DNA from 3 places in the Streptomyces sp. NPDC057854 genome. Region 1 is predicted to be linked to each of the others. Evidence: riboswitches for the same ligand, from Rfam matches in the RefSeq annotation. Region 1 holds a riboswitch; each other region holds the start of a gene.
What was found. Region 1 has a riboswitch for cobalamin ahead of ACFVQZ_RS19805 (ribonucleoside-diphosphate reductase subunit alpha). Riboswitches for the same ligand answer to the same signal wherever they lie in the genome.
Positions count from the first base shown of each region.

Region 1 (7,553 bases):
AGTCCCTCCAACTGACCTCGTACACCGAGGACATGCGCGCCCAGGGCCTCGAACCCACCTCGCAGCTCCTCGACATCGGGTACGTGACCGCCGACGACACCCTCGCCGGACTGCTCGACATCACGGCCGGCGGCCGGGTGCTGCGCATCGAGCGCCTCCGCCTCGCCAACGGCGAGCCGATGGCCATCGAGACCACCCACCTTTCGGCCAAGCGCTTCCCCGCGCTGCGCCGTTCGCTCGTCAAGTACACCTCGCTCTACACCGCCCTCGCCGAGGTCTACGACGTCCACCTCGCCGAGGCCGAGGAGACCATCGAGACCTCCCTCGCCACCCCGCGCGAGGCCGGACTGCTCGGCACCGACGTCGGCCTGCCGATGCTGATGCTCTCCCGCCACTCGCTGGACGCCCAGGGCGAACCGGTGGAATGGGTGCGCTCGGTCTACCGCGGCGACCGCTACAAGTTCGTCGCCCGCCTCCAGCGCCCCAACGGCTGAAAATCGATCTGAACCCGTACCCCGGCACATCCGTGTGATGTGTCGGGGTACGCCGTTTCCCGGGGCGCGGTTCGACGCCGAGACCCGCCCGATACACGTCCGTTATTCGGACGAGGGTTCCCAGGAAGTGAGCGGTCCCCTACATTTCCTCGGCATTAACCGGTGATCAGTGAGGGGACGCACTCGCCATGACAGAAACCACGACCGGGAAACAACCGGTCATCACACCCGCCAGGATCGTCATAGCGCTCTGTCTGGCGGCGCCGTTCGTGGCGATGCTCTGGGTCGGTTCCTACTCGAAGACCGAACCCCTCTTCGCGGGAATCCCGTTCTTCTACTGGTACCAGATGCTCTGGGTGCTGGTGTCGACCGCGCTCACGATGATCGCGTACAAGCTGTGGCAGCGCGACCAGCGCGCCCGCAAGGGGGGTGACGCGCGATGAAGGACGGCGTCAACGGCGTCGCGCTCGCCGTCTTCGTGTTCTTCTTCCTGGCCGTCACGGTCATGGGCTTCCTCGCCTCCAAGTGGCGCAGGGCCGAGAACGAGAACAGCCTCGACGAATGGGGCCTCGGCGGCCGGTCCTTCGGCACCTGGGTCACCTGGTTCCTGCTCGGCGGCGACCTCTACACCGCGTACACCTTCGTCGCCGTCCCGGCGGCCATCTACGCGGCGGGCGCGGCCGGCTTCTTCGCCGTCCCGTACACCATCCTGGTCTACCCGCTGATCTTCACCTTCCTGCCGCGCCTCTGGTCGGTCTCGCACCGGCACGGCTACGTCACCACCTCCGACTTCGTGCGCGGCCGGTTCGGCTCCAAGGGCCTCTCGCTCGCCGTGGCCCTCACCGGCATCCTCGCCACCATGCCGTACATCGCGCTCCAGCTCGTCGGCATCCAGGCCGTCCTGGACGTGATGGGCGTCGGCGGCGGCGAGACCACCCACTGGTTCATCAAGGACCTGCCGCTGCTGATCGCCTTCGGCGTGCTCGCCGCGTACACGTACTCCTCGGGCCTGCGCGCCCCCGCGCTCATCGCGTTCGTCAAGGACACCCTGATCTACCTCGTCATCGCCGTGGCGATCATCTACATCCCGATCAAGCTCGGCGGCTTCGACGAGATCTTCGCCAAGGCCGGCGAGGCGTACGCGACGGTCAACCCGGCCACCGACAAGCCGCGCGGCTCCCTGGTGCCGGGCGAGGCGAGCCAGTGGACGTACGCGACGCTCGCGCTCGGCTCGGCGCTCGCGCTCTTCATGTACCCGCACTCGATCACGGCGACCCTGTCGTCGAAGAGCCGCGAGGTCATCCGCCGCAACACCACGATCCTGCCGCTGTACTCGCTGATGCTGGGCCTGCTCGCGCTGCTCGGCTTCATGGCGATCGCCGCCGGCATCAAGGTGAGCAACGGCCAGCTCGCCATCCCGCAGCTCTTCGAGAACATGTTCCCCGACTGGTTCGCGGGCGTCGCGTTCGCCGCCATCGGCATCGGCGCGCTCGTCCCCGCCGCGATCATGTCGATCGCCGCGGCCAACCTCTTCACCCGCAACATCTACAAGGACTTCATCAAGAAGGACGCCACCCCCGAGCAGGAGACCAAGGTCTCCAAGGTGGTCTCGCTGCTGGTGAAGGTCGGCGCGCTCGCCTTCGTCCTCACCATGGACAAGACGGTCGCCATCAACTTCCAGCTCCTCGGCGGCATCTGGATCCTCCAGACCTTCCCGGCCCTCGTCGGCGGTCTGTTCACCAACTGGTTCCACCGCTGGGCGCTGCTCGCCGGCTGGGCCGTCGGCATGGTCTACGGCACCGCCGCCGCGTACGGCGTCGCCAGCCCGACCCAGAAGCACTTCGGCGGCTCCTCCGCCGAGATCCCCGGCATCGGCGAGATCGGCTACATCGGCCTCACCGCCTTCGTCCTCAACCTCGTCGTCACGGTCGTCCTCACCTTCGTCCTCCGGGCCCTCAAGGCCCCCCAGGGCGTCGACGAGACCTCCCCGTCGGACTACACGGCCGACGCCGGCGACGCCGGGGTCAGCACCGAGCTCCCGAAGGTGGGGGCCGGCACCCACTGATCCGGCGGTACGCGGACGGTGGCGAGGGCCCGGGGGCGGAAAACCCCGGGTCCTCGCCCGTTCCTGCGGGCAGACTGCCCGCCATGGACTTCACGATCAGGGCCGTACGGCCCGAGGAGTACGAGGAACTCGGCGAGATCACCGCCCGTGCCTACCTCGACGACGGACACCTCACCTTCGGCGAGGACGACCCCTATCTGCCGGTGATGAAGGACGTGGCCCGGCGGGTCGCCGAGGCGGAGGTGCTGGTCGCCGTCGACGCCGACGGCCGGCTGCTCGGCGGGGTGACCTTCACCGCCGGCGGTGGCGCGTACGCGGACGTCGCCGGGCCCGGCGAGGCCGAATTCCGGCTCCTGGCCGTCGCCCGCGCCGCGCGCGGCCGGGGCGTCGGCGAGGCGCTCGTCCGGGCCTGCGTCGAACGGGCCCGGGCCCTCGACGGCTGCACCCGGATGCTGCTCTCCACCCAGGACCGGATGGCGGAGGCCCACCGGATCTACGAGCGGGTCGGCTTCACCCGGCTCCCCGAACGGGACTGGAGCCCCGTTCCGGAGCTGTCGCCGCTGCTCGTCCTCGCCCTGGACCTCTGACCGCACCGACGTCCGGCGACACAACATGTGGGGGGTGCCGCGATCGGCGCCCCCCACATGTATGCTCGTGCTCGCTGTCGACGCAGGGGAATCCGGTGCGAATCCGGAACTGTCCCGCAACGGTGTGCTTCGTGCGCTTTCCTCACTTCCGCACGGGCGAGTCCGAGCACCTGCGCGCGGTGCGCCCGGTCCGACCGTTCCGGGCGCCGACGACGTCCGGGCCTCGCGGAATGGGCCGGTGGACGCGGGCGCTTCCGCGCGTGCGCACGCCCGCCCTCCCCCGCCGCTGCCCCGGGCCGAGCGAGGGAGAGCCCCCACGTGACCATCGCGCCTGCGGGTCCGTCAGCCACCGAGGCCGCCACGAGCGAGAGCGACGGCCCCGGAACCGTATTGCTGCGGACCCTGACCGACCTCACCGCCGACCTCACCGACACCGACCCCGGCCGGGTCGCCGCCGCCGCGCTGCGCGGCCGGCACGCCGGATCGGACGAGGCGGAGCTGCGCGAACTGGCCACCGAGGCCGCCGCCGGACTCATCTCCGAGGACCCCGCCTACTCCCGGCTCGCCGCCCGCCTGCTCACCCTCACCATCGCCGAGGAGGCCGCCGGACAGGGCGCCGTCTCCTTCTCCGCCTCGGTCGCCACCGGCCACCGCGAGGGCCTGATCGCCGACCGCACCGCCGCCCTCGTCGCCCGGCACGCCGCGCGGATGGACGCGCTGATCGACCCGGCCGCCGACGACCGCTTCGGCTACTTCGGCCTGCGGACGCTGTACTCCCGCTACCTGCTGCGCCACCCGCTCACCCGCAAGGTCATCGAGACCCCGCAGCACTTCATGCTCCGGGTCGCCGCCGGCCTCGCCGAGGACGACTCGGACCGCGCCCTGGACGAGGTCGCGGCGCTGTACGGGCTGATGAGCCGGCTGGACTACCTGCCGTCCTCCCCCACGCTCTTCAACTCCGGCACCCGCCACCCGCAGATGTCCTCCTGCTACCTGCTGGACTCCCCGCAGGACGAGCTGGACTCCATCTACGACCGCTACCACCAGGTCGCGCGCCTGTCGAAGCACGCCGGCGGCATCGGCCTGTCGTACTCCCGCATCCGCTCGCGCGGTTCGCTGATCCGCGGCACCAACGGGCACTCCAACGGCATCGTGCCCTTCCTGAAGACGCTGGACGCCTCGGTCGCCGCCGTCAACCAGGGCGGCCGGCGCAAGGGCGCCGCCGCCGTCTACCTGGAGACCTGGCACGCCGACATCGAGGAGTTCCTGGAGCTCCGCGACAACACCGGCGAGGACGCCCGCCGCACCCACAACCTGAACCTCGCCCACTGGATCCCGGACGAGTTCATGCGCCGGGTGAACGCGGACGCCGAGTGGTCGCTCTTCTCCCCCGCCGACGTGCCCGAGCTGGTCGACCTGTGGGGCGAGGAGTTCGACGCCGCCTACCGCGCCGCCGAGGCGAAGGGCCTGGCCCGCCGGACCATCCCGGCCCGCGACCTGTACGGCCGGATGATGCGGACCCTCGCCCAGACCGGCAACGGCTGGATGACCTTCAAGGACGCCTCCAACCGCACCGCCAACCAGACCGCCGAGCCCGGCACCGTCGTCCACTCCTCCAACCTCTGCACCGAGATCATCGAGGTCACCAACGACGGCGAGACGGCCGTCTGCAACCTCGGCTCGATCAACCTCGGCGCCTTCGTCCACCCCGAGATCGGGGGCATCGACTGGGCCCGCCTGGACGACACGGTCCGCACCGCCGTCACCTTCCTCGACCGGGTCGTCGACATCAACTTCTACCCGACCGAGCAGGCCGGGAACTCCAACGCGAAGTGGCGCCCCGTGGGCCTCGGCGCGATGGGCCTCCAGGACGTCTTCTTCAAGCTGCGGCTGCCCTTCGACTCCGCCGAGGCGAAGGCACTGTCCACGAGGATCGCCGAGCGGATCATGCTCGCCGCGTACGAGGCGTCCGCCGACCTCGCCGAGCGCAACGGCCCGCTGCCGGCCTGGGAGCGGACCCGCACCGCGCGGGGCGTGCTCCACCCCGACCACTACGACGTCGAGCTGAACTGGCCGGAGCGCTGGGCGGCGCTGCGCGAGCGGATCGCCGCCGTCGGCATGCGCAACAGCCTGCTGCTCGCCATCGCGCCGACGGCGACCATCGCGTCGATCGCCGGCGTGTACGAGTGCATCGAGCCGCAGGTCTCCAACCTGTTCAAGCGCGAGACGCTGTCCGGCGAGTTCCTGCAGGTCAACACGTACCTGGTGGACGAGCTGAAGCGGCTCGGCGTGTGGGACGCGCAGACCCGGGAGGCGCTGCGCGAGGCCAACGGCTCGGTGCAGGGCTTCGGCTGGGTGCCGGCCGAGGTGCGCGAGCTGTACCGCACGGCCTGGGAGATCCCGCAGCGCGGCCTCATCGACATGGCGGCGGCCCGCACCCCGTTCCTGGACCAGTCGCAGTCCCTGAACCTGTTCATGGAGACGCCGACCATCGGCAAGCTGTCGTCGATGTACGCGTACGCCTGGAAGCAGGGCCTGAAGACGACGTACTACCTGCGCTCCCGCCCGGCGACCCGGATCGCCCGCGCCGCGTCGGCGTCCGCCGCCACCCCGATCCCCGTCCAGCAGGCGGCCCCCGACGCGGACGCCGTCGCCTGCTCCCTCGAAAACCCCGAGTCCTGCGAGGCATGCCAGTGACCACCCGTACGAACAACCTCCTCGACCCGGGCTTCGAGCTGACGCTCCGCCCGATGCGCTACCCGGACTTCTACGAGCGCTACCGGGACGCCATCAAGAACACCTGGACCGTCGAGGAGGTCGACCTCCACTCGGACGTCGCCGACCTCGCCAAGCTCACCCCCGGCGAGCAGCACATGATCGGCCGGCTCGTCGCGTTCTTCGCGACCGGCGACTCGATCGTGGCGAACAACCTGGTGCTGACGCTCTACAAGCACATCAACTCCCCCGAGGCGCGGCTCTACCTCTCCCGCCAGCTCTTCGAGGAGGCCGTGCACGTCCAGTTCTACCTGACCCTGCTGGACACCTACCTGCCCGACCCGGACGACCGCGCGGCGGCCTTCGCGGCCGTCGAGAACATCCCGTCGATCCGCGAGAAGGCGCAGTTCTGCTTCCGGTGGATGGACTCGGTCGAGAAGATCGACCGCCTGGAGACGCGGGAGGACCGCCGCCGCTTCCTCCTCAACCTGATCTGCTTCGCCGCCTGCATCGAGGGCCTGTTCTTCTACGGCGCCTTCGCGTACGTCTACTGGTTCCGCTCGCGCGGCCTGCTGCACGGCCTGGCGACGGGCACCAACTGGGTGTTCCGCGACGAGACCATGCACATGAACTTCGCGTTCGAGGTCGTGGACACGGTCCGCAAGGAGGAGCCGGAGCTCTTCGACGACGAGCTGCGGCAGCAGGTCACGGACATGCTGCGGGAGGCGGTCGAGGCGGAGCTCCAGTTCGGCCGCGACCTGTGCGGCGACGGCCTGCCCGGCATGAACACCGAGTCGATGCGCGAGTACCTCCAGTGCGTCGCCGACCAGCGCCTGGTCCGCCTCGGCTTCGCCCCGGTCTACGGCTCGGAGAACCCGTTCTCCTTCATGGAGCTCCAGGGCGTCCAGGAACTCACCAACTTCTTCGAACGCCGCCCCTCCGCCTACCAGGTGGCGGTCGAGGGCACGGTCGACCTGGACGAGGACTTCTGACCTCGCAGGTGGGGGGCGGCCGGTCTCAGCCGACCGCCCCCCACCGCACGGCCGCCACGACGCCCAGCAGCACCGCCGGCACCACCCACGGCCAGCCCATCACCCGCCGCACGGACGGCGCCAGCCACAGCGCCACCACGGCCCCGGCCGCACCGACGGCGATCGCCCCGGCCAGCTCGATCCCGGCGTAGGCGTCGTCGTCCCACACCCCGGACGGCCGGATCGTCACCGCGAGCCGGCAGAAGTACCCCGCCACCAGCGTGAGCAGCCCCACCGGCACGGCGAACACGACCCGCAGCCACCGGCGGTCGTCGTCGGGCGTCACGCGTCAGTCGTTGGGGACGACCGGGTAGCGGGGGGTGCCTTCTTCCATCTGGCGGAGGGCGTCCTTGCGGTCGCGCTTGGAGAGCTTGTCGATGTACAGGAAGCCGTACAGGTGGTCCGTCTCGTGCTGGAGGCAGCGGGCGAAGTAGCCGGTGCCGCGGACCTTGATGGGGTTGCCGTGCAGGTCCTGGCCGTGGACCTCGGCGTAGTCGGGGCGGGCCAGGGCCGCGTAGGCGGTGGGGACCGAGAGGCAGCCCTCGTTGGAGTCGTCGAGGTGGCGGCGGTCGGCCGGGAGGTCCTGGAGCACTGGGTTGACCACGTGGCCGGTGTGGCGGACGCCCTCGTCGTCGGGGCAGTCGTAGACGAAGACCTTCAG
Region 1 covers NZ_JBHVMF010000013.1:35,602-43,154, reverse strand. Annotated here, with positions in the region: gene ACFVQZ_RS19825 (GntR family transcriptional regulator) at 1-494, shown strand, start outside; gene ACFVQZ_RS19820 (DUF3311 domain-containing protein) at 683-937, shown strand; gene mctP (monocarboxylate uptake permease MctP) at 934-2,559, shown strand; gene ACFVQZ_RS19810 (GNAT family N-acetyltransferase) at 2,643-3,146, shown strand; cobalamin riboswitch at 3,201-3,339, shown strand; gene ACFVQZ_RS19805 (ribonucleoside-diphosphate reductase subunit alpha) at 3,465-5,843, shown strand; gene ACFVQZ_RS19800 (ribonucleotide-diphosphate reductase subunit beta) at 5,834-6,853, shown strand; gene ACFVQZ_RS19795 (hypothetical protein) at 6,879-7,178, opposite strand; gene def (peptide deformylase) at 7,182-7,553, opposite strand, start outside.

Region 2 (7,553 bases), on a different contig from region 1:
GTGCCTCGACGTCGAAGATCCTTCCCAGGTTCCGCAGGTCGGTGTACAGCGCTTCGAGCGGCGGCATCACCCCCCGTGCCTTTTCCCGCCCGTTGCGGCACGACTCGCTCAGCAGGTACGAGTCGATGCCCACCTTCTCCAGCTGGGCGGGGGTGAAGCCCTCGCCTTCGTTGAAGCCGTAGTTCCAGCCCGCGAAGACCAGGTCGGCGCGGGCGTCGAGCACCAGCTCCTTGTTGATCGTCTTCTTCGAGAGCCACGTGGTCTTGCTGTAGCCGTCCTTCCAGGGGACGGACGTGAGGTCGCCCCTGTCGTCGGGCATCACGTAGCCCGCCATGTGGTCCTCGAGCCCGAGCGCGAACATGATCTCGGTGATCCCCACGTCATTGGTGACCACGCGCTGCGGGGCCTTGTCGTAGCTCTTCTTCCGGCCGCAGTTCTCGATGGTGACCGGGTAGTGCCCGTCGCGGGCCTCGGCACCACCCCCCGCGCCGTTCTCCGGGGTGACCTGCGCTCCGCAACCGGTGAGCACCAGGGCGGCGGCGAGGGCGAGCGCGGCGGGGCGTACGGACTTCGGCATGGTGGCGACGACTCCTCAGGAAGCGGGACGGGAGGACGGAAGACGGTCGAAGAGCAGCTGCACGGCGCCGGTCTCGGGATGCGGCACCCGGTGGGCCCGTACGCCGAAGACCTCGGCCAGCAGCGCGGGCGTGAGCACCTCGTGCGGAGCGCCGGAGGCGACGATCCGGCCCCTGTGGATGACATAGAGCACGTCGCAGTGGAGCGCGGCGAGGTTGAGGTCGTGCAGTGCGGTGAGCACGGTCACGCCGTCCCCGGGCTCCGTCCTGGGGGACCCCCAGTCGCGCACGAGGGCCAGGACCTCCAGCTGCTGGGCGATGTCGAGGTGGTTGGTCGGCTCGTCGAGAACCAGGACGCGGGGCTGCTGGGCGAGCGCCCGGGCGATCAGGACCCGTTGCTTCTCGCCGCCGGAGAGGGTGAGGAAGCCGCGGTCGGCGAGGTGGCCGGCGCCGACCCGAAGCAGCGCCGCCTCGCACGCCTTGCGGTCCTCGTCGGTCGTCCGTGCCACCGGCCCCTGGTGCGGCAGCCGCCCCATCGCCACGACCTCGGCGACCGTGAAGTCGAACTCGGTGACCGCCTCTTGGGGCAGGGCGGACAGCCGGCGGGCGCCTTCGCGCGCGCTGAGGGAGTGCAGGTCCTCACCGCCGAGCCGTACCGTGCCCGCCGTGGGGCGCAGGGCGCGGTACACGCAGCGCAGCAAGGTGGACTTGCCGCTGCCGTTGGGCCCCACGAGGCCGACGACCTGCCCGCCGTCCGCGGACAGGGTGACCTCCTCGACCAGCCGCGCGCCGGCGATCTCGACCGTCAGGACGTCGATGTCGACCCGCATCACTTGCCTCCGAAGGTGTAGGAGCGGCGGCGCATCAGCAGGACGAAGCACGGGACGCCGATGACGGCGGTCAGCACGCCCACCGGCAGCTCGACGGGCGCGAGCACCACCCGCGACAGGATGTCCACCCAGATCAGCAGTACGGCTCCGGAGAGGGCCGCGACGGGCAGCAGCCGGCGGTGGTCCGCGCCGACCAGCATCCGCGCGGCGTGCGGAACCATGAGGCCGATGAAGCCGATCGCCCCGCTCACCGCGACCACGGCGCCGGTGACGGCGGCGCAGACCAGGAACAGCTCCTTGCGCAGCCTCCCCGCGTCCACCCCCAGGGCGGCCGCGGTCTCGTCGCCCATCGCCAGCGCGTTCAGGCGACGCGCCGACACCATGAGGTGGGCGAGACCGGCGAGGACGGCTCCCGCGGCGATCGGCACGGAGGCCCAGCTGGCTCCGCCGAGGCTGCCGAGCAGCCACATCATCGCGGAGCGGGCCGCCTCGCCGCGTTCCGCCGCGAACACCATGAACGCGGTGACGGCCGAGAAGCCGTAGTACATCGCGGTGCCCGTCAGCACCAGCCGAAGCGGGGTCAGGCCGCCGGCGGTGCGGGCGATCGCGTAGACCAGCGCCATGGCGAGGAGCGCGGAGAGGAAGGCCGCCGTGGACAGGGCCCACAGTCCGAGAGCACCGAAGGCGCCGAAGAGGAGGACGGCGTTGGCGCCGACGGCCGCGCCGGAGGAGATGCCGAGGACGAACGGGTCGGCGAGGGCGTTGCGGACCATGGCCTGGACGGCGACTCCGATGGCCGCCAGTCCGGCTCCGACGACCCCGGCCAGCACGGCTCGCGGAAAGCGCAGTTCCCACACGATGGTGTAGGCCGCGACCTCGTCCGCCGATATCGCTCCGCCGGTCAGCCCGGCCCACAGAAAGCGCAGCACCTGTCCCCAGGACAGCCCCGAGGCCCCCAGTCCCGCCCCGCACACGACGGAGAGCAGGAGACCGGCGGAGAGGACCGGAAGGAGAAGCGGCAGTGACACGCGCCGGGACGGCGCGGAGTCGGCTCCGCTGCGGGCCGTGGGGAGGGGCGGCGCGGGTGTGCGTTCCAGGGGTGTGACCACCGGCGGGTCGCCTTCGCTCGGGCCGTGCACCTGCTGGAGCAAAGGAGCAGCCCGGGACGCGGGGCGCCCTGCGCAGCACCCTCTCGCAGTCCACGGCGATTCGACAGGGGCCTTCACCACCGCGGGTAATCGGGCTCACGGCGCCACGAGTCGGGCTCCGTCTACCGTTGCGGGTCAGCGCCGGACTTCGACCGGACTTCCCCCGCGGGGCTCTCGCAGCATAGCGCGTACGGCGAGACCGCCCTCCGTGGCCCTCGCGCGACCGTGGACGCTCCGCGCATCGGCCCGGGGAACTTTCTTCCAAGACGGGGCGGGCCGGGTCCGTCAGGGTGGGGGCATGCACAGCGACGACGTGGATGCGGAGGCTCGGGCCGTGGCCGCGGCCCTGGCCGTGGACCAGGGTTCCGGCGGCGGTCATGCGGCCGACAGCGGGTGGGAAGTGGCACGGCCCGCGGGCGTGCCCGCCGTTCCCGGTGTCCGGATGGCCGGATTCCGGGACCGCGTCGGCCGGCCGCTGGACCTGCGGGTGCTGCCCCAGCCGGCCGTGGTCGTCGTCATCGGCCTGGGAGACGCCCCGTTCACGGTCGAGGGCGGCACCGCGCCACGGCCCACGGCGCGCCCGAGCGCTCATCCCGGCCTGGTCGCTTCGTTGTCGCCCGGTCCCACGCGGATCCACGGCCGGGACGTCTAGTGCGTCGAGATGTGCCTGTCGCCCGGCACCGCTTACGCGCTGCTGGGTGTGCCGCCGCACGAACTGCGCGGGGCGGTCGCCGGCCTGGACGACCTGTGGGGGCGGCAGGAACGGCAGCTCCGCGAACGGGTCGCCGCCGCCACCACGTGGCAGGAACGTTTCACGCTGGTCAGCGAGTTCCTCGCCCGCCGGGCCGCCCGGGGCCGGGCGATGACGCCCGAGGTCGCCGGTGTGTGGGACACCATCGTGGCGCACGGCGGCCGGGTACGGGTCGACGACCTCGCCGCGTCCTGCGGGTGGAGCCGCAAGCGGCTGTGGTCCCGGTTCACGGCCCAGGTCGGCCTCACGCCCAAGCGCGCCGCCATGCTCGTCCGCTTCGACCGGGCCGCCCGGGCCCTGCGCGCGGGCGGCAGCGCCGCGGACGTCGCCCTGGCGCACGGATACGCCGACCAGTCCCACCTCCACCGCGACGTCCTCGCCTTCGCCGGGTGCACCCCGACTGCCCTGGCCGGCCTCTGACCCCTGCCCCGGAACAACCCCGTCATCTCATCCCTCCCGACGAGGAAGGAAGTGTCATCCGTGACCACCATGGACACCGCCACGACCGCCACCGCCGCCTCCACCGCCCAAGAGGCCAGGGACGACCGAGGTCTGATCGTCCGGCTCGCCTTCGGAAGCATGGCCTCGCAGACCCTGCGCGCCGCGTTGCGGCTCGGAGTCTTCGACCTGATCGGCGACGGCGGACGGCCGGCCGGCCGGCGAGGTCGCCGCCGACGCGGGAGCCGCGCACCAGCCCATGACGAGGCTGCTGCGCGCCCTGGCGGGACTGGGCCTGCTGGAGGAGCACGCATCCGACACGTTCTCGGTGACCGCCGCCGGCGCCCTTCTCCGTGCCGGCCGCCCCGACTCGCTCCTCTCGTTCGCCCGCATGTTCACCGACCCGGCGATCGTGCGGGCCTGGGACGGCCTGGACAGCAGCGTCCGCACCGGTGGCGTCGCGTTCGACGCCGTCTTCGGCACCGACTTCTTCAGCCATCTCGGCCGGCACCCCGAGCTGTCCGCCGACTTCAACGCGGCGATGAGCCAGGCCTCCGGGGAGACCGCCGCCGTGCTGCCGTACGCCTACGACTTCGGCCGGTTCACGTCGGTCACCGACGTCGGCGGCGGCGACGGAAGCGTCCTGGCCGGCGTACTCGCCGCGCACCCGGCGCTCCTCGGCGTCCTCCACGACACCGAGGAGGGTCTGGCCCAGGCACCGGAGACGCTGGACCGGCACGGAGTGGCGGACCGCTGCTCCCTGGCCGCGGGCGACTTCTTCCACTCCGTGCCGGGCGGCTCGGACCTGTACCTGATCAAGAGCGTCCTGCACGACTGGTCGGACGATCAGGCGGTCACGATCCTCGGCCACTGCCGCGAGGCGCTGCCGCCCGGCGGCCGCGTGCTGATCGTGGAGCCGGTGCTTCCCGACGTCGTGGGCACCGGCGCCGCCGCGCACGCCGCGGACGGCGGGATCACGTACCTCAGCGACCTCAACATGCTGGTGAACCTGGGCGGGAGGGAACGTACCCGCGGGGACTTCGAGGAGGTGTGCCGCCGCGCGGGGCTGTTCGTGGTGTCGGCGACGCCGCTGCCGGAGGCGGCCCCCTACTACCTGATCGAGACCATGGCCCGCTGACGCCGACGCGCCGCCCTCCGGCCGGTGCCGGGTGGGCGCACCGCCCTGCCCCGGGGCTCGGCCGTGCTTCCGGTGCCGTGTGGGCGCGGGACGTGGTGGCCGGGGCCCACCGTGTACGGTGCCTGTGTTACTCAGCCGTCCCTGAGCAGCGACAGCGCCGTGTCCCCGCGTGGCTGCCGGTGCCGTGGCCGGCCCCGCCGTCCGGCCTGGGGCCGGGCACCGGGCGCACTGGCCGTTCCGGAGCGTGGAGGTGCGGGATGCGGGACACGGCGGGGCCCGTGAGCCCTCGTGAGCGGTGGGGCACGCTGCAGCGGCTGCTGGGCGGGGCTCTGGACCGGCTGGGCGCCGGGGCCTACGCCGTGGACGCCGACTGGGCTCTGGTCGCCATGAACGCGCAGGCCGAGCTGCTGCTCGGCCTGAGCGCGGACGAGGTTCTGGGGCAGGACGCGCACGAGCTCCTCCACCGGGACGCCAACGGGATGCGCATGCCGCGCACCCAGTGTTCGATCATCGAAGCCTTCATGAGCGGCCAGGCGCGCCAGGAGAAGCAGGACTTCTTCGCGCGCGGCGACGGCACCCTGCTGACCGCGTCCTGGATGGTGAGCCCGTTGCGCTTCACCGCCCACGAGACCGGGGCCCTGGTGGTCTTCCACGCGTACGACCCGGCCGCCGTGCCCCTTCCGGCGTCCACCCTCCGTACGGGCCTGCTTCCCGAGCTGGAGCGGCTGGCCCTGCTGGCCGAGACCACCACGCGGCTGACGGCCACCCTCGACGTCAACGAGGCGCTGGACCGGCTGGTCAGGCTGGTCATCCCCATGCTGGCCGACTGGATGGTGGTCGACCTGATCACGGAGAGCGGCCATGTCCAGCGCACCCTCGTCGCCCATGGTGACGAGGGGGGCATCATCCGCCGGCCGGATCTGCAGGGGAGCCTGCTCTCCGTCCCCGAGACCTCTCCGCTGCCGCTGTCCCGGGCGCTGCGCGGCGCCGGGTCCACGCTGGCGACCCCGCAGACGTACCAAGGGCCGCCCGACACCCACATCGCCATCGAGCAGCGCCGGCTCTTCGAGGCCACCGGGATGCACTCCGCGGTCATCGCCCCCATCCGGGGCCTGCGCGAGGTTCTCGGCGCGCTGACCCTGGGCCGGTCCAGCCGCCCCGAGCCGTTCACGACCTCCGAGATCCCGCTCCTGGAGGACATCACCCGCCGCGCCGGTCTCGCGCTGGACAACGCCCGGCTCTACCAGCGTCAGCGCAAGGTCGCCGACACCATGCAACGCCACCTGCTGCCGCGGCTGCCGAGCGTGCCCGGCCTGGAGATGAACGCCCGCTACCTCTCCGCCCCCTACGCCTCCCAAGTGGGCGGGGACTGGTACGACGTGTTCCGTCTGCCCGACCAGTCACTCGCCCTGGTGATCGGCGACGTCGCCGGGCACGATCTGGACGCCGCGGCCGGCATGGCCCAGCTGCGCAACATCCTGCGCGCCTACGCCTGGTCCCAGCAGGAACCGCCGAACGTCATCGTGGACCGCTTCGACCGGTCCCTCCCCCACATCACCAACGTGGGCATGGCGACGATGATCCTGGGCCGGCTCCAGCCCCGGTCCGACGGGCAGTGGGAGCTGCACTGGGCGAACGCGGGCCACCCTCCACCCCTGTTGGTCACCGCCGACGGCCGGAGCCGCCACCTGTCCGACGGGCACGGCATCCTGCTCGGCGCCCAGACGGGCCTCCGCCGCACCGACGCCACCTGCGTCCTGCCGCCCCGGTCGACCCTGGTGCTCTACACCGACGGGCTGATCGAGTCCCCGAGCCACCCCATCGACGACGGGCTGGAACGGCTGCGCCGCCGCGCCGCGCGTCACGCCGGCGACCCGCTGGAGAGCTTCATCGACGCCTTGATGGAGGCCCGTCCCTCCGACAACGACGACGACGTGGCCGTCCTCGCCCTCCGCGTGCCTCCGGCCGAGACCTCCTGACCCTGGACCGCGCCACCGATCCCGCACCGGCACCCGCCCGCACCGGGTCCTCCCCCGCACGCGGGCCGGCGTCAGCAGGTGCTCTCGGCCGCCTCCCGGAAGCGGTGAACGGCTTGTGCCGCCGCGCGGCGCTGTTCGGCCACCGCGGGTTCACCGGCGGCGGAGTCGAGCCGCGCGGCCCAGGACGCGAGTTCCTCCTCGGTCGCGCGGGCCGCGCGGACGACGCTGTCCGGGCAGATCAGGGACAGGTTCCCGCGGTGCTCCGCCAGCCCGCGGACCCCCTGCCGTACGCGGTGGGCCGCCGTCCGCGGGTCCGGCGCGTGGTCGCCGTCCAGGAGCGTCCGTTCCGCGGTGTCGACCGCCGCCGGGACGAGGCGCGGACGCCAGTACCGCCGCCACAGGTACTGCTCGAACTCGTCGTGCCGGAAGCGGAACGACGTGCCGTCCACCCGCAGCAGGCCGCCCTCGTGCGCCCAGGTCAGGAAGCGTCCGAGGCGCAGGGGGAGGCGCCGGCGCGCGGCCGCGCACACGAGGAAGACACGGTGCCGCCTGCCGTGCGCGGCGCCCCGGACGGTGCTCCAGGTCTCGACGGACGAGAGGCTCGTGAGGGGCATGCCGAGCACGGCCCCCGCGATCATCGCTCCCCACAGCGCCCCGGGGACGTCGGCAAGCCCGGTCACCTCGACGCCGACGA
Region 2 covers NZ_JBHVMF010000001.1:385,681-393,233, forward strand. Annotated here, with positions in the region: gene ACFVQZ_RS01745 (ABC transporter substrate-binding protein) at 1-577, opposite strand, end outside; gene ACFVQZ_RS01750 (ABC transporter ATP-binding protein) at 593-1,405, opposite strand; gene ACFVQZ_RS01755 (iron ABC transporter permease) at 1,405-2,502, opposite strand; cobalamin riboswitch at 2,617-2,764, opposite strand; gene ACFVQZ_RS01760 (hypothetical protein) at 2,852-3,205, shown strand; gene ACFVQZ_RS01765 (helix-turn-helix domain-containing protein) at 3,215-3,724, shown strand; partial or broken gene ACFVQZ_RS01770 (methyltransferase) at 3,794-4,880, shown strand; gene ACFVQZ_RS01775 (SpoIIE family protein phosphatase) at 5,138-6,859, shown strand; gene ACFVQZ_RS01780 (NACHT domain-containing protein) at 6,931-7,553, opposite strand, start outside.
Region 2: it holds a riboswitch for cobalamin, as region 1 does, so the genes downstream of both, ACFVQZ_RS01755 (iron ABC transporter permease) here and ACFVQZ_RS19805 (ribonucleoside-diphosphate reductase subunit alpha) in region 1, are expected to answer to the same signal.

Region 3 (7,553 bases), on a different contig from region 1:
GCGTCGTAACCGAAGAGGTAGTCGACCGTCGCGGCCAGCTCGAACGCGCCCTTGTAGCCGTGGCGGCGCATCGCCTCGATCCAGCGCGGGTTCACCACCCGGGCCCGGAACACCCGGGACGTCTCCTCCACCAGCGTCCGGGTGCGGACCGTCTCCGGGCGGGTCGAGTCGCCGATGTACGCCTCGGGAGCGGTGCCCCGCAGCGCGCGGACGGTCGCCACCATGCCGCCGTGGTACTGGAAGTAGTCGTCCGAGTCCGCGATGTCGTGCTCACGGGTGTCCGTGTTCTTCGCCGCGACCGCGATCCGCTTGTACGCGGTCTCCATCTCGGCGCGCGCCGGCCGGCCGTCGAGCCCGCGCCCGTACGCGTACCCGCCCCACACCGTGTACACCTCGGCCAGGTCGGCGTCGGTGCGCCAGTCCCGCGAGTCGATCAGCTGGAGGATGCCCGCGCCGTACGTGCCCGGGCGGGAGCCGAAGATGCGGGTGGTGGCGCGGCGCTCGTCGCCGTGCTCGGCGAGGTCGGCCTGGGCGTGCGCCCGCACGTAGTTGTCCGCCGCGGGCTCGTCGAGCCCCGCGACCAGCCGGACGGCGTCGTCGAGGAGGCCGATGACGTGCGGGAACGCGTCCCGGAAGAAGCCCGAGATGCGCAGCGTCACGTCGACGCGCGGGCGGCCCAGCTCGGCGAGCGGGATCGGCTCCAGGCCCTTCACCCGGCGCGACGCCTCGTCCCACAGCGGCCGGACGCCCAGCAGCGCCAGCGCCTCGGCGACGTCGTCGCCGGCGGTCCGCATCGCGCTCGTCCCCCACAGGGAGAGGCCGACGGAGGTCGGCCACGCACCGTTGTCGGTGCGGTAGCGCTCCAGCAGCGAGTCGGCGAGCGCCTGCCCGGTCTCCCAGGCGAGCCGCGACGGCACGGCCTTCGGGTCGACCGAGTAGAAGTTCCGGCCCGTCGGCAGCACGTTGACCAGGCCCCGCAGCGGCGAGCCGGACGGGCCGGCCGGCACGAAGCCGCCGTTCAGGGCGTGCACCGCGTGCGTCAGCTCGTCGGTGGTGGCCGCCAGCCGCGGCACGACCTGGTCGCAGGCGAACCGGAGGACCGCGGCGACCTCGGGGCCGTGCCCCGCCGCCACCGTCGCGACCGCGTCCGCGTCCCAGTCCGCGGCCTCCATCGCCTCGACCAGCTCGCGGGCCTTCGCCTCCGCCTCGTCGGCGGTGGTCCGGGTGGCCGCCGACTCGTCCAGGCCCAGCGCCTCCCGCAGACCGGGCAGCGCCTGCGTACCGCCCCAGATCTGCCGGGCGCGGAGGATGGACAGCACCAGGTTGACCCGCTCCGGGCCGGTCGGCGCGCCGCCGAGGACGTGCAGGCCGTCACGGATCTGCGCGTCCTTCACCTCGCACAGCCAGCCGTCGACGTGCAGCAGGAAGTCGTCGAAGCCGTCGTCCTCCGGGCGCTCCTGGAGACCGAGGTCGTGGTCGAGCTTGGCGGCCTGGATGAGGGTCCAGATCTGCGCGCGGATCGCCGGGAGCTTCGCCGGGTCCATCGAGGAGATCTGCGCGTACTCGTCGAGCAGCTGCTCCAGGCGCGCGATGTCGCCGTACGAGTCGGCGCGGGCCATCGGCGGCACCAGGTGGTCGACGAGCGTGGCGTGCGCCCGGCGCTTGGCCTGGGTGCCCTCGCCCGGGTCGTTGACCAGGAACGGGTAGACGAGCGGCAGGTCGCCGAGAGCCGCGTCCGGGCCGCAGGCGGCGGACAGGCCGGCGTTCTTGCCGGGCAGCCACTCCAGGTTGCCGTGCTTGCCCAGGTGGACCATCGCGTCGGCGCCGAAGCCGCCGTCCTCCGCGCGGGCCGCGATCCAGCGGTAGGCGGCCAGGTAGTGGTGCGACGGCGGCAGGTCCGGGTCGTGGTAGATCGCGATCGGGTTCTCGCCGAAGCCGCGCGGCGGCTGGATGAGGATCAGCAGGTTCCCGCGCCGCAGCGCCGCCAGGACGATGTCGCCCTCCGGGTTCCGCGACCGGTCCAGGAACATCTCGCCGGGCGCCGGACCCCAGTGCTCCTCCACCTGCTCGCGCAGCTCGGCCGGCAGCCCGGCGTACCAGCGCCGGTAGTCGGCGGCCGGGATGCGGACCGGGTTGCGCGCCAGCTGCTCCTCGGTGAGCCAGTCCTGGTCGTGGCCGCCGGCCTCGATGAGGGCGCGGATCAGCTCGTCGCCGTCGCCGGACACCAGGCCCGGCAGCTCCTCGGCCGGCCCGAAGTCGTACCCCTCGGCGATCAACCGGCGCAGCAGGGCGACGGCGGAGGCCGGAGTGTCCAGGCCGACGGCGTTGCCGATGCGGGAGTGCTTCGTCGGGTACGCGGAGAGGACCAGCGCCAGCTTCTTCTCGGCGTTCGGGATGTGCCGCAGCCGCGCGTGCCGGACCGCGATGCCGGCGACGCGGGCGGCGCGCTCCGGGTCGGCGACGTAGGCGGGCAGGCCGTCGGCGTCGATCTCCTTGAACGAGAACGGCACGGTGATGAGACGGCCGTCGAACTCGGGGACGGCGACCTGGCTCGCCGCGTCCAGCGGCGACAGGCCCTCGTCGTTCTCGTCCCAGGCGGCGCGCGAACCGGTCAGGCAGAGCGCCTGGAGCACCGGCACGTCGAGCGCGGCGAGCGCCCCCGCGTCCCACGCCTCCTCGTCCCCGCCCGCCTGCGCGGCGGCCGGCTTGGTGCCGCCGGCGGCCAGGACGGTGGTGACGATCGCGTCGGCGCGGCGCAGCTCCGCCAGCAGCTCCTCCTCGGGCGCCCGCAGCGACGCCACGTACAACGGCAGCGCCCGGCCGCCGGCGTCCTCGATCGCGTCGCAGAGGGCGCCGACGAAGGCGGTGTTCCCGCTCATGTGGTGGGCGCGGTAGTAGAGCACGGCGATCGTCGGGCCGTCGCCGGGGCGCGCGGTCCGCTCCAGCGGGCCCCAGGTGGGGGCGGGCGCCGGGGCCTCGAAGCCGTGGCCGGTGAGCAGGACGGTGTCGGAGAGGAAGCGGGCCAGCTGCTCCAGGTTGGCGGGGCCGCCGTGGGCGAGGTAGGCGTGCGCCTCGGTGGCGACGCCGACCGGCACCGTGGAGGCCGCCATCAGCTGGGCGTCGGGGGCCTGTTCGCCGCTGAGGACGACGACCGGCTTCCCGGTGGCGAGGACCGCGTCGAGGCCCTCCTGCCAGGAGCGGACGCCGCCGAGGAGGCGGACGACGACCAGCTCGGCGCCGTCGAGGAGCGCGGGGAGGTCGGCGAGCGGGAGCCGGGACGGGTTGGCGAAGCGGTACTCCACCGGACCGCCGGCCGCACGGGCGCTGAGCAGGTCGGTGTCGGAGTGCGACAGCAGCAGGAGCATGGCGAGGCTCAGGCCCTTCCTCGGGGTTGTCCGCGCCCCGGGTGGTCGATGGACGGCGGGAGTTCCTGGCTCACCCGTGGGGTACGGGCTCACAGTGGCGGGACCGCGCCGGATTCTCACCGGGCTTCCTCCCCGGGGTCCTGGGACCCCATGCCGATCTGCATAGTAGAGCGTGCCGTCGGCGCGCCGGAGGGCGCCGGAGAGTCGGCCGGATCACACTCGGTGGCCGTCCGGTTCCCCGTGGGTATGCTCGCCGCCATGCCGCCGACCCCGCCCCGCCCGGCCGAACCGGGCGAACCCCGCATACGGGACCGAGGCGACGCGTGCCCCGGGGCGCTCCGGCTGCACGCCGCCGCCGACGGGCACCTCGCCCGACTCCGCCTCCCCGCAGGCCGCCTGACGCATCGTCAGGCCCTGGCGCTGGCGGACGCGGCCGAGACCCTGGGCGACGGCGCCGTCTCCGTCACCTCACGCGGCAACGCCGAGCTGCGCGGCCTGCGCGACGACTGCGGCGCCCGGCTCGCCGCCCTCCTCGGCGACGCGGGCCTGCTGCCCTCCCCCACCCACGAGCGGGTCCGGAACATCGTCGCCTCCCCCGCCGCCGGACTCGACGGACTCGGCCACGCCGACGTGCAGTTGTGGGCCCGCGCCCTCGACGCCGCGCTCTGCGCCGCACCCCGCGCGGCGGCCCTCTCCGGCCGCTTCCTCTTCGTCCTCGACGACGGCCGCGGCGACGTCGCCGGACTCGGCGGCGATGTGACCTTGATCGCAGCACCCGACGGCACCGTCGTCCTCGACACCGGCTCCGGCGCCTTCCGGCTGCCCGGCGCCGAAGCCGCCGCGCCCGCCGCGCTCGCCTGCGCCCTCGCCTTCCTCGACGCCGCCGACACCGCCGCCACCGGCGCCTGGCGCCCCCGCGAACTCCCGCCCGGGCACCTCCCGGACTGGGCCGGCGCCCTGCGCCGCGCGGCGATCACCGCGGAGCCCGTACCCTCTCCCGCCCGGCCGGCCGGACCCCCGCCCGCACCCGGCCCGCTCGGCGACCACGCCGTGCACGTCCTCGCCCCCCTCGGCCGGCTCACCGCCGGGCAACTGCGGGCGCTCGCCGACGGCGCGGCCGAGATCCGGCTGACGCCCTGGCGCGGCGCGGTCGCCGTCGGCCCCACCGCCGGCCGGCTCCCCGCCCTCGCCGCCCTCGGCCTGCTCACCGACCCCGCCGCCCCCGGCACCGGCGTCACCGCCTGCACCGGCCTGCCCGGCTGCGCCAAGTCCCTCGCCGACGTCCGCGCCGACGCCGCCCGCGCCCCCGCCGGACCGCTGCCCGTGCACTACTCCGGCTGCGAGCGCCGCTGCGGACACCCGCACGGCACCTGGGTCGAGGTCACCGCCCGGGACACCGGCACCTATCTGCTGGACGGCGCGCCCGTCCCCCGCACCGCCCTGGCCGCAGCCGTGGCGGCGGCCCGCACGAAACCGATGGAGCACTGAGGATGTACGAGTACGAGAAAGACGGCGCCGAGATCTACCGCCGCTCCTTCGCCACGATCCGCGCCGAGGCCGACCTCGGCGCGCTGCCCGCCGACGTCGCCACCGTCGCCGTCCGCATGATCCACGCCTGCGGCATGACCGACCTCGTGCGGGACCTCGCGTACTCCCCCGGCGTCGTCACCCGCGCCCGCGCCGCCCTGCAGGCCGGCGCCCCCATCCTCTGCGACGCGCAGATGGTCGCCTCCGGCGTCACCCGCAAGCGGCTGCCCGCCGACAACGAGGTGCTGTGCGCGCTCGCCGACCCCGCCGTCCCCGGCCTCGCCGCCGAGCTCGGCACCACCCGCTCCGCCGCCGCCCTCGAACTGTGGCGGGACCGCCTCGAAGGCTCCGTCGTCGCCATCGGCAACGCCCCCACCGCGCTCTTCCACCTCCTGGAGATGATCGCGAAGGGCGCCCCGAAGCCCGCCGCCGTCCTCGGCATCCCCGTCGGCTTCATCGGCGCCGCCGAGTCCAAGGACGCCCTCGCCGCCAACGACCTCGGCCTCGACTACCTGGTGGTCCGCGGCCGCCGCGGCGGCAGCGCCATCACCGCCGCCGCCCTCAACGCCCTCGCGCACGAACCGGAGATCCAGCAGTGACCGTAGTGAAGGGCAAGCTGTACGGGGTCGGCCTCGGCCCCGGCGACCCGAACCTCCTCACCCTCGCCGCCGTGAAGGCCATCGCCGAGGCCGACGTCGTCGCCTACCACTCGGCCCGCCACGGCCGCTCGATAGCCCGCTCCATCGCCGCCCCCCACCTGCGCGAGGACCACGTCGAGGAGCGGCTCATGTACCCGCTCACCGTCGAGACCACCGACCACCCCGGCGGCTACCGCGGCGCCCTCGACGACTTCTACGAGGAGGCCGCCGCCCGCCTCGCCGCGCACCTCGACGCGGGCCGCACGGTCGCCGTCCTCGCCGAGGGCGACCCGCTGTTCTACGGCTCCTACCAGCACATGCACAAGCGGCTCGCGCACCGCTACGACACCACCGTCATCCCCGGCGTCACCTCCGTCAGCGCCGCCGCCGCCCGCCTCGGCGAGCCGCTGTGCGAGGCCGAGGAAGTCCTGACGATCGTCCCCGGCACCCTCCCCGAGGACGAGCTGACCGCCCGCCTCGCCGGCACCGACTCGGCGGTCGTGATGAAGCTCGGCCGCACCTTCCCGGCCGTGCGCCGCGCCCTGGAGCGGGCCGGCCGCCTGGAGGACGCGCGGTACGTGGAGCGGGCGTTCATGGCCGGCGAGCGCACCGACCGCCTCGCCGACGTGGACCCGGAGACCGTCCCGTACTTCTCGGTCGCCGTCCTCCCCTCCCGCATCGACCGGAAGAACCCGGTACGGGAGCGCGGCGAGGTCACCGTCGTCGGCACCGGCCCCGCCGGCGCGCCCTGGCTGACCCCCGAGTCCCGCGGCGCGCTCGTCAACGCCGACGTCCTCGTCGGCTACACCACCTACCTCGACCGGGTGCCGGTCCTGCGCCCCGGCCAGATCCGGCACGGCTCCGACAACAAGGTCGAGTCGGAGCGCGCCGAGTTCGCGCTCGACCTGGCCCGGCGCGGGCACAAGGTCGCGGTCGTCTCCGGCGGCGACCCGGGCGTCTTCGCCATGGCGACTGCCGTCCTGGAGGTCGCCTGCGAACCGGCGTACGCGGACGTGCCCGTCCGGGTCCTCCCGGGCGTGACCGCCGCCAACGCCGCCGCCGCCGCGGCCGGCGCCCCCCTCGGTCACGACTACGCGACGATCTCCCTCTCCGACCGCCTCAAGCCGTGGGACGTCATCGCGACCCGCCTGCGCGCGGCGGCGGAGGCCGACCTGGTCCTCGCCCTCTACAACCCCGGCTCGAAGTCCCGCACCCACCAGGTCGCCGCCGCCCGCGACCTCCTCCTGGAGGTCCGCTCCCCCGACACCCCCGTGGTCGTCGCCCGCGACGTCGGCGGCCCGGAGCAGTCGGTCCGCGTGGTGACCCTGAAGACCCTGGAACCCTCCGAGGTCGACATGCGCACTCTCCTCCTGATCGGCTCCTCCCAGACCCGAGCCGTCGAACGCGCCGACGGCCACACGATCACCTGGACCCCCCGCCGCTACGGCTGACGGAACCCGCCCCGCACCCACGCCGCCGCCTCCTCCGGGGTGGTGGCGGCCGGGACGCCCTGCGGGGACGGGGGGCGGCGGACGACGACGACCGGGACGCCGGCCTCGCGGGCGGCGGTGAGCTTGGGGGCGGTGGCGGCGGCGCCGGAGTCCTTCGTCACCAGGACGTCGACGCGGTGGCGGGCGATCAGCTCCCGCTCGCCGTCGAGGGTGAACGGGCCCCGGTCCAGGAGGACTTCGACGCGGGCCGGCATCGGGGCCGCCGGGGCGTCGACCGACCGGACCAGGAACCACTCCGGGCGGGCCGCGAAGGCCGCGAGGCCCATGCGGCCGGTGGTGAGGAAGACGCGGTCGCCGAACCCGTCGAGGGCCCGCGCCGCCTCCTCCAGGGACGCCACGTCGTGCCAGTCGTCACCGTCCCCGGGGACCCAGCCGGGGCGGCGCAGGGCCAGCAGGGGAACATGGGCGGTGGCGGCCGCCCGGGCCGCGTTGAAGCTGATCCGCTCGGCGAAGGGATGGGTGGCGTCGATGACCGCGTCCACGGCGTGCTCCCGCAGCCACGCCGCCAGCCC
Region 3 covers NZ_JBHVMF010000017.1:109,634-117,186, reverse strand. Annotated here, with positions in the region: gene cobN (cobaltochelatase subunit CobN) at 1-3,365, opposite strand, end outside; cobalamin riboswitch at 3,406-3,532, opposite strand; gene ACFVQZ_RS24115 (cobalamin biosynthesis protein CobG) at 3,612-4,853, shown strand; gene ACFVQZ_RS24110 (precorrin-8X methylmutase) at 4,856-5,491, shown strand; gene ACFVQZ_RS24105 (precorrin-2 C(20)-methyltransferase) at 5,497-6,981, shown strand; gene ACFVQZ_RS24100 (cobalt-precorrin-6A reductase) at 6,972-7,553, opposite strand, start outside.
Region 3: it holds a riboswitch for cobalamin, as region 1 does, so the genes downstream of both, cobN (cobaltochelatase subunit CobN) here and ACFVQZ_RS19805 (ribonucleoside-diphosphate reductase subunit alpha) in region 1, are expected to answer to the same signal.